2 regions of the Enterobacter pseudoroggenkampii genome follow, and region 2 is predicted to be linked to the other one. Evidence: predicted binding sites of a transcription regulator. Region 2 holds the regulator's gene; the other holds the start of a gene.
What was found. The regulator Fur, encoded in region 2, represses iron uptake genes when iron is present. The targets are predictions, from matches to a motif close to ATAATAATGAGAACNACTATCAA.
Positions count from the first base shown of each region.

Region 1 (4,996 bases), on a different contig from region 2:
ACTGGCGTTTAAACTGGCTGCGTCTATTGCCTTTAAAGAAGGCTTTAAGAAAGCAAAACCAGTTCTGCTTGAGCCAATCATGAAGGTTGAAGTAGAAACTCCTGAAGAGAACACCGGTGACGTTATCGGTGACTTGAGCCGTCGTCGCGGTATGCTGCGTGGTCAGGAATCCGAAGTAACTGGCGTTAAGATCCACGCTGAAGTTCCGCTGTCTGAAATGTTCGGATATGCAACTCAGCTGCGTTCTCTGACCAAAGGTCGTGCATCATACACCATGGAATTCCTGAAGTATGATGATGCGCCTAACAACGTTGCTCAGGCCGTTATTGAAGCCCGTGGTAAGTAATCCACAGGATTAAAACCTAAGTCCCGTGCTCTCTCCACAGGGGAGAGCACTATAGTAAGGAATATAGCCGTGTCTAAAGAAAAATTTGAACGTACAAAACCGCACGTCAACGTTGGTACTATCGGCCACGTTGACCATGGTAAAACTACCCTGACTGCTGCAATCACTACCGTTCTGGCTAAAACCTACGGTGGTTCTGCTCGTGCATTCGACCAGATCGATAACGCACCAGAAGAAAAAGCACGTGGTATCACCATCAACACTTCCCACGTTGAATATGACACCCCGACTCGCCACTACGCACACGTAGACTGCCCAGGCCACGCCGACTATGTTAAAAACATGATCACCGGTGCTGCGCAGATGGACGGCGCGATCCTGGTTGTTGCTGCGACTGACGGCCCAATGCCTCAGACTCGTGAGCACATCCTGCTGGGTCGTCAGGTAGGCGTTCCTTTCATCATCGTGTTCCTGAACAAATGCGACATGGTTGATGACGAAGAGCTGCTGGAACTGGTAGAGATGGAAGTTCGTGAACTGCTGTCTCAGTACGATTTCCCAGGCGACGATACCCCAATCGTTCGAGGTTCTGCTCTGAAAGCGCTGGAAGGCGAAGCTGAGTGGGAAGCGAAAATCATCGAACTGGCTGGCTTCCTGGATTCTTACATCCCAGAACCAGAGCGTGCGATTGACAAGCCATTCCTGCTGCCAATCGAAGACGTATTCTCCATCTCCGGTCGTGGTACCGTTGTTACCGGTCGTGTAGAGCGCGGTATCATCAAAGTTGGCGAAGAAGTTGAAATCGTTGGTATCAAAGAGACTGCGAAGTCTACCTGTACTGGCGTTGAAATGTTCCGCAAACTGCTGGACGAAGGCCGTGCTGGTGAGAACGTTGGTGTTCTGCTGCGTGGTATCAAACGTGAAGAAATCGAACGTGGTCAGGTTCTGGCGAAGCCAGGCTCAATCAAGCCACACACCAAGTTCGAATCTGAAGTGTACATTCTGTCCAAAGACGAAGGCGGCCGTCATACTCCGTTCTTCAAAGGCTACCGTCCACAGTTCTACTTCCGTACAACTGACGTGACCGGTACCATCGAACTGCCAGAAGGCGTTGAGATGGTAATGCCAGGCGACAACATCAAGATGGTTGTGACTCTGATCCACCCAATCGCGATGGACGACGGTCTGCGTTTCGCAATCCGTGAAGGCGGCCGTACCGTTGGCGCGGGCGTTGTTGCTAAAGTTCTGGGCTAATTAATTATCCCCGAATAAAAAAAGGACGCTTCGGCGTCCTTTTTTGTTTTTTGCCGCTCAGGCGTTGTCACAAAATTTCGCATTTTTTGCCTGCTCCCGTCCCGTATTGTGGCGTTTGTGCTATTGTAATCATAACCATTCTCACTTACACTTTGCGCATAATTTGAACGGGAGTCTCTATGTACGTTTGTTTATGTAATGGTGTAAGCGACAAGAAAATACGTCAGGCCGTTCGCCAGTTTCAGCCTCAGTCATTTCAACAGCTACGCAAATTTGTTCCGGTGGGAAATCAATGCGGTAAATGCGTACGTGCTGCGCGAGAGATCATGCAGGACGAATTGATGCAGATCCCGGAATACAAAGAGATAGCGTAAGCGCCCATCTTTTTTTTGACATCCCTGTAGCCCGATCTACGCTTCAATGAGTGGAAGCGGAGGGACTATATAATGAAAGGTGATGTTAAAATCATAAGTTATCTCAATAAATTATTGGGAAATGAGCTTGTCGCAATTAACCAGTACTTTCTTCACGCGAGAATGTTCAAAAACTGGGGGCTTAAACGTCTGAACGACGTTGAGTACCATGAATCGATCGATGAAATGAAGCACGCTGATAAATATATCGAGCGTATTTTATTTCTTGAAGGCATTCCAAACCTGCAGGATCTCGGCAAGCTGGGCATCGGAGAAGATGTCGAAGAGATGCTGCGTTCTGACCTCAGGCTGGAACTTGAAGGCGCCAAAGATCTCCGTGAAGCCATTGCCTACGCAGACAGCGTACATGACTACGTCAGTCGCGATATGATGATCCAAATCCTGGCCGATGAAGAAGGCCATATTGACTGGCTGGAAACGGAGCTGGATCTGATTGCTAAAATTGGCCTGCAGAACTACCTTCAGTCACAGATTAAAGTGGAAGAGTAACCAACGTCTTCCAGCCTATGCATAAACCCGCTGCTGCCAGAAATGGCCCAAAAGGCAGCGGGTTTTTTATTGCCTTCATATCAGGGCGGATTAACGAAAAAACAAGAATGCAAAGAAGCGCCATCAGCGCCGCGAGTAGCGCCAGCGTAGGCAGTACGCACCAGCCGTGCCATGCACCAAGCGCCGCCAGGTATTTCACATCGCCATATCCCATACCTTCACGTCGGCGGATAAACCAGTAGCCCCAGTAAATAACGGCAAAGCCAATATATCCAGCCATCGCACCCGCCACCGCGCTCGGCAGAAAATCAGGATGGATACAGAGCTGAAAGAGCAGACCCGCCCATAGCAGCGGGCAGAGAAATTTATCGGGAAGCCGACCGTAGCGAATATCGGCATGTACCAGTAAGGCAGTCAGTGAAAGATAGATCAGCAGAAAGGGGAGGGTGGTTAGCATGAAAAAGGCCTCAAACGGGTTTGAGCGCATACTCGTTATAAACGGCCTGGCCGGCAATGCATAAAAAACGGAGATGCGTAGCGGCTCGAAACAAAGAATCGACGCAGAATACATTGCATGAAATGTTGCGCGCTCTTACGCATCCTGCGCCTTTGGCGCTTAATTTCTAAACGGCACTTGCGTCTTACCCAGATTTACGTATAATGCGCGGGCTTGTCGTAATTGACGGCGGGTTCAATCAGAACCAGAGTAGCTCATTTTGTTACTCAACAATGCTCCCAATTGGGGAGCTACGTAAGAACGGTTACACTCTCCCATCAATCGTAATGGGTTTGAGGAGTAATCATTTTCGTTTATAAAATAATTGGAGCTCTGGTCTCATGCAGAACCAAAGAATCCGTATCCGCCTTAAAGCGTTTGATCATCGTCTGATCGATCAATCAACCGCGGAAATCGTCGAGACTGCTAAGCGCACTGGTGCGCAAGTCCGTGGTCCGATCCCGCTGCCGACCCGCAAAGAGCGCTTCACCGTTCTGATCTCCCCGCACGTCAACAAAGACGCGCGTGATCAGTACGAAATCCGCACTCACAAGCGTCTGGTTGACATCGTTGAGCCAACTGAGAAAACCGTTGATGCTCTGATGCGTCTGGATCTGGCTGCCGGTGTAGACGTGCAGATCAGCCTGGGTTAATCAGGTCATCGAGCGATTGAGAGGTTGAAACAATGATTGGTTTAGTCGGTAAAAAAGTGGGTATGACCCGCATCTTCACTGAAGATGGCGTTTCTATCCCAGTAACCGTAATCGAAGTTGAAGCAAACCGCGTTACTCAGGTTAAAGATCTGGCTAACGATGGCTACCGCGCTATTCAGGTTACCACTGGTGCTAAAAAAGCTAACCGTGTAACCAAACCAGAAGCGGGTCACTTCGCTAAAGCTGGCGTAGAAGCTGGCCGTGGTCTGTGGGAATTCCGTCTTGCTGAAGGCGAAGAGTTCACCGTAGGTCAGGACATTAGCGTTGAGCTGTTTGCTGACGTTAAAAAAGTTGACGTAACCGGTACCTCTAAAGGTAAAGGTTTTGCTGGTACCGTTAAGCGCTGGAACTTCCGTACCCAGGACGCTACTCACGGTAACTCCTTGTCTCACCGCGTTCCGGGTTCTATCGGTCAGAACCAGACTCCGGGCAAAGTGTTCAAAGGCAAGAAAATGGCAGGTCAGCTGGGTAACGAACGTGTAACCGTTCAGAGCCTGGACGTAGTACGTGTTGACGCTGAGCGCAACCTGCTGCTGGTTAAAGGTGCAGTTCCGGGTGCAACCGGTAGCGACCTGATCGTTAAACCAGCTGTGAAGGCGTAAGGGGATAGCAATGGAATTAGTATTGAAAGACGCGCAGAGCGCGCTGACTGTTTCCGAAACTACCTTCGGTCGTGATTTCAACGAAGCGCTGGTTCACCAGGTTGTTGTTGCTTATGCAGCTGGTGCTCGTCAGGGTACTCGTGCTCAGAAGACTCGTGCTGAAGTAACTGGTTCTGGCAAAAAGCCATGGCGCCAGAAAGGTACCGGCCGTGCGCGTTCAGGTTCTATCAAGAGCCCGATCTGGCGTTCAGGTGGCGTGACCTTCGCTGCGCGTCCACAGGACCACAGTCAAAAAGTTAACAAAAAGATGTACCGCGGCGCGCTGAAAAGCATCCTGTCCGAACTGGTACGTCAGGATCGTCTGATCGTTGTCGAGAAGTTCTCTGTAGAAGCGCCTAAAACTAAGCTGCTGGCACAGAAACTGAAAGACATGGCTCTGGAAGATGTGCTGATCATCACCGGTGAGCTGGACGAGAACCTGTTCCTGGCCGCACGTAACCTGCACAAGGTTGACGTACGCGATGCGACTGGTATCGACCCGGTTAGCCTGATCGCCTTCGACAAAGTCGTAATGACTGCTGATGCTGTTAAGCAAGTTGAGGAGATGCTGGCATGATTCGTGAAGAACGTCTGCTGAAGGTGCTTCGCGCACCGCACGTTTC
Region 1 covers NZ_JAPMLV010000007.1:162,227-167,222, forward strand. The annotation lists gene fusA (elongation factor G) at 1-346, shown strand, start outside; gene tuf (elongation factor Tu) at 416-1,600, shown strand; gene bfd (bacterioferritin-associated ferredoxin) at 1,780-1,974, shown strand; gene bfr (bacterioferritin) at 2,047-2,523, shown strand; gene OTG14_RS21300 (prepilin peptidase) at 2,507-2,980, opposite strand; gene rpsJ (30S ribosomal protein S10) at 3,361-3,672, shown strand; gene rplC (50S ribosomal protein L3) at 3,705-4,334, shown strand; gene rplD (50S ribosomal protein L4) at 4,345-4,950, shown strand; gene rplW (50S ribosomal protein L23) at 4,947-4,996, shown strand, end outside.
Region 1: bfd (bacterioferritin-associated ferredoxin) is a predicted target of Fur. The motif match lies at 1,723-1,745, and genes of this name have one in related genera.

Region 2 (4,996 bases):
CTTCTGCCTGGACAGTCGTTACAGCACCGCGGAAAAACCAGTATTTAACCGTACTGTAGGTCTGCGTGATACCTGGACGAAGATCGGCGAATAATATTGCTGCTCTGGTCAATGAGAGACAAACGCCGCACTGTGCGGCGTTTTTTTATATAACGATCAGGGTATTAAGCCAGGGCCTAAAGAGGTGTCATGAAAATATCAGGTCAATGAGGTGCTACTTATTTTTTAAAAAAAAGTTTGTGCCATTGCGAAAATCAAAAATGTTACATAAAAGGAAAGAGATACCACGTCTACCCACTGAAATACCTGATAATTCCCCATCATTCCTCGCCTTCCCGTAAATGTTACAAAGCACTACCAATTATGTGCACTTCGTCATAATCCTGACTTTTGTCCGCTAAAAAGCATTGATAATTCGCGTCGCGAAAAATAACCTAAAGACGGTAGTTAATTCGAGGGTATTTAAAACTACCCCTGACCATTTGGTCTTTTTTATTTACGCCGTTTCAGGCGTTTTAATTCGTCAAAGAGGAATAATCTATGCGTACGTTCAGTGGCAAACGTAGTGCGCTGGCGCTGGCTATTGCCGGTGTGACAGCAATGTCGGGACTTGTGATTGCGCCAGAGGCAAAAGCAGCGGGTTTCATCGAAGATTCTACCCTCACGGGCGGTATTTATTACTGGCAGCGTGAGCGTGACCGTAAAGACGTCACTGAAGATAAATACAAAACCAACCTTTCTCACTCCACCTGGAACGCCAACCTGGACTTCCAGTCAGGCTATGCCGCGGATATGTTCGGTCTGGATATTGCTGCGTTTACCGCGATTGAAATGGCGGAAAACGGCGACAGCGGCCACCCGAACGAAATCGCCTTCTCCTCCAGCAACAAAGCCTATGATGAAGACTGGTCCGGGGATAAGAGCGGTATAAGCCTTTACAAAGCCGCGGCGAAATTTAAATACGGTCCGGTATGGGCGCGCGGCGGTTATATTCAGCCAACTGGCCAGACTCTGTTAGCGCCACACTGGAGCTTTATGCCGGGTACCTATCAGGGTGCGGAAGCGGGGGCTAACTTTGACTACGGTGATGCGGGTGCGTTGAGCTTCTCCTATATGTGGACCAACGAGTACAAAGCGCCTTGGCACATCGAGATGGACAAGTTCTACCAGAACGATAAAAAAACCAAAGTCGATTACCTGCACTCGCTGGGCGCGAAATACGACTTCAAAAACGATCTGGTGCTTGAAGCGGCATTTGGTCAGGCACAAGGCTATATCGATCAGTACTTTGCCAAGGCCAGCTATAAGTTTGATGTCGCGGGTAGCCCGCTGAGTACCAGCTACCAGTTCTACGGTACGCGCGATAAAGTCAGTAACGGTGGGGTCAATGACATTTATGACGGCACCGCGTGGCTGCAGGCACTCACCTTCGGCTACAAGGTTGGTCAGGTTGATTTGCGTCTGGAAGGCACATGGGTGAAGGCGGAAGGGCAGCAGGGCTACTTCCTGCAGCGTATGACTCCGACCTACGCCTCCTCCAACGGCCGTCTTGATATCTGGTGGGATAACCGCTCAGACTTCAACGCCGACGGCGAGAAAGCGGTCTTCTTCGGTGCAATGTACGACCTGAAAAACTGGAACCTGCCTGGCTGGGCGGTGGGCGCTTCTTACGCTTACGCCTGGGACGCAAAACCTGCCGATATGGCAACACCGGACGCATACTACGATCCCAACTATCGCCTGAAAGAGTCTTCCTACAGCCTGGATGCAATCTATACCCTGCAGGATGGCCGCGCGAAAGGCACGATGTTCAAACTGCACTTCACCCAGTATGACAACCACTCCGATATCCCGAGCTATGCGGGCGGTTACGGCAACATCTTCCAGGATGAACGTGACGTGAAATTCATGGTTATCGCCCCATTCACCATCTTCTGATAAACGCACTGGCGGGCTGAGTCCCGCCGGTATGGAGACTGTATATGATGAAAAAAATCGTAGTCGTCGCGTTGCTGGCATCAGGGCTGGTGGCGTGTGCGCAGACTCAGGCACCAAAAGAGGACTCCCGCCTGAAGGAGGCATATAGCGCCTGCATTAATACTGCGGAAGGTTCGCCGGAAAAAATTGAAGCCTGTCAGAGCGTGCTAAACGTGCTGAAGAAAGAGAAAGCGCATGAGCAGTTCGCGACGCAGGAAAATGTCCGCGTAATGGATTACCAGGCCTGTATCCAGGCGCGTAAAACCGGTAACGATCAGGAAGTGGCGAAGCGTTGCGACCAGATTTGGAAAGAAATTCGAAGCAATAACAGTAAGTAACTCGCTGTTATCATGCCCGGTGGCGCTGCGCCACCGGGCATTTTTTTAGGCAAAAAAAAGCCAACCTTACGGCTGGCTCAGAGTATGAACACTTGTTTATTTCGCGTCGTGCGCGTGGTCGTCTTCGCGGCAATCGCCTTCAGCACAATGACCGTAAAGGTACAGGCTGTGGTTGGTCAGGCGGATGCCATGACGCGCGGCGATTTCACGCTGGCGTGATTCGATGGAATCATCGCTGAATTCAATGACCTTGCCGCAATCGAGGCAGATCAGGTGATCGTGGTGCTGCTGCTGGGTCAGTTCGAAAACAGATTTACCGCCTTCGAAATTATGACGGGTAACAATGCCCGCGTCATCAAACTGGTTCAGCACGCGATAGACGGTAGCCAGCCCAATCTCTTCACCCATGTCGATAAGACGTTTATAAAGGTCTTCCGCACTGACATGGTGATTGTCTGGACCCTGAAGCACTTCAAGGATTTTTAACCGAGGAAGCGTAACTTTCAGGCCAGCCTTCTTTAATGCGGTATTGTTGTCAGTCATGCGGAATCTGTCCTGTTGCTAAACGATTCACTTCTGTAGGAAGTGACAGAAAATGCACCTGGGATAATGCGTCTCATTATAGAACTGCCATGGCTAAATGAAAACTGCAAGTCTCAGGCAAAATATGCTTATAAAAATGGGGTATCACCAACAAACTTGCTCAATGGAAAACCACATTTTATCAGGGAGACATTGTACAGGTCTGGGCGAAAAAGTTAAAAGATTGTAGCGATTAATTTAATCGGTTTGACCTGGGGCATGGGCGCAACCGCAGTTGCGCCGCGAAATAATCAGGCGTTCAGAATATCGTCCAGGTGCAGTTCTTCACGGATCTGCTTCACCCACTTCTCAACACGCTCGGCGGTCAGTTCTGGCTGACGGTCTTCGTCGATGGCCAGACCCACGAAGTGATCGTCATCGGCCAGGCCTTTAGACGCTTCGAAGTGGTAACCGGCGGTCGGCCAGTGGCCTACAATAACCGCGCCATTCGGCTCAATGATGTCGCGGATGGTGCCCAGCGCGTCACAGAAGTATTCGGCGTAGTCTTCCTGATCGCCACAGCCAAACAGGGCGACCAGCTTACCGTTGAAGTCGACTTCTTCCAGCGTCGGGAAGAAATCATCCCAGTCGCACTGGGCTTCACCGTAGTACCAGGTTGGGATACCCAGCAGCAAAATGTCATAGCCTTCCAGATCTTCTTTGCTGCTCTTGGCGATGTCATGCACATCAGCAACGTCTTTACCGAGCTGTTTTTGAATGTTTTTTGCGATATTTTCGGTATTGCCGGTATCACTGCCAAAGAAAATGCCGATGATTGCCATGAGTAAAATAACCTCTTGAAACTTAATAGTATGGTGGCGCAATTCGGCCACGGATAAGGGCAATAATAGCAGAACTGGCAACCCTGCGGAAACAGCTATCGCGCAGGACTGCACTCTGTGCTACATGAAAAGGGCGATAAAGGGGATTTTCAGACTTATGCCTGGCCGCGTAACGTTTCAAGCTGAGCGATCAACATCTCTTCAATGAGTTCACTGCGGCTGATATTTCGCGCGTCGGCCAGCTCGTTCAGCGCATCGACGGCGTCGGCGTTAAGCTTCAGTTCGACACGCTTAAGCCCACGATTTTTATCGCGTTTAAGCTGGTTGCGTTTATTGATACGCAGCTGTTCATCGCGCGAAAGCGGATTCGTCTTGGGTCGTCCCGGGCGACGCTCATTCGCGAACAGATCTAGTGTCGTACGGTCCGTTTGTTCTTTGGCCATGATTCTGAGACTTCGGGGGAAACACGCCGCCCTGCTAATGCCCGGGCGATAAGCGCGCCATCATACATCACCAAAAACGGCACGCCAACGACTGGACGCCTGCAGCCTTCCAGTCGCTCTCTTTTTAATCAATTTGCAGTATCAGCAAGATAGCGGCGAATGGCGCGCAGCACGGCGTCAGGTTTTTCCGCATGCACCCAGTGCCCGGCACCGGCAATAACGTGGGCGCGAGCCTGCGGGAACTGGGCCAGCAGCGTGTCGCGGTACGCGTCGGTTACGTAAGGTGAGTTTCCGCCGCGAATAAAGAGGGTAGGGTGCGGCCAGGCGGGGACGGTTTTCCAGCCCACGATGTTGTTGTACTGGTCCCAGAGCACCGGCACGTTAAAACGCCATTGCCCGTCAACAAACGACTTCAGCAGGAACTGCACGACGCCTTCTTCATCAAGATGCTCACGCATGACGGCAGCCGCCTGTTGGCGTGTCGCGACACCCGCTTCTGTGACCGCATTAATGGCGGCAAAAATCTCGTCGTGACGACGGACGTCATAATCCACGGGCGCGACGTCAATTACCACCAGGCCGCTAATACGGTCCGGGGCCAGTGCCGTCAGGGCCATCACCGCTTTACCACCCATTGAATGCCCGATCAGCGTTACCTTCTGCAGGCTATGTGCGTCCAGCGTATCCAGCAGATCCTGCGCCATCGCCGCGTAGGTCATCTCGTCGGAACGCCCGGAAAGACCGTGATTGCGCATATCGACCTGTAAAATATCGTGGTCGGTAACCAGATCGCGTGCCAGCACGCCCAGGTTATCCAGGCTGCCAAAAAGCCCGTGAACCAGTACGATGGGAGAATTATTGTTCGGCGATTGTG
Region 2 covers NZ_JAPMLV010000001.1:409,492-414,487, forward strand. The annotation lists gene glnS (glutamine--tRNA ligase) at 1-94, shown strand, start outside; gene chiP (chitoporin ChiP) at 541-1,938, shown strand; gene chiQ (ChiQ/YbfN family lipoprotein) at 1,986-2,315, shown strand; gene fur (ferric iron uptake transcriptional regulator) at 2,412-2,858, opposite strand; gene fldA (flavodoxin FldA) at 3,149-3,679, opposite strand; gene ybfE (LexA regulated protein) at 3,835-4,122, opposite strand; gene ybfF (esterase) at 4,251-4,996, opposite strand, start outside.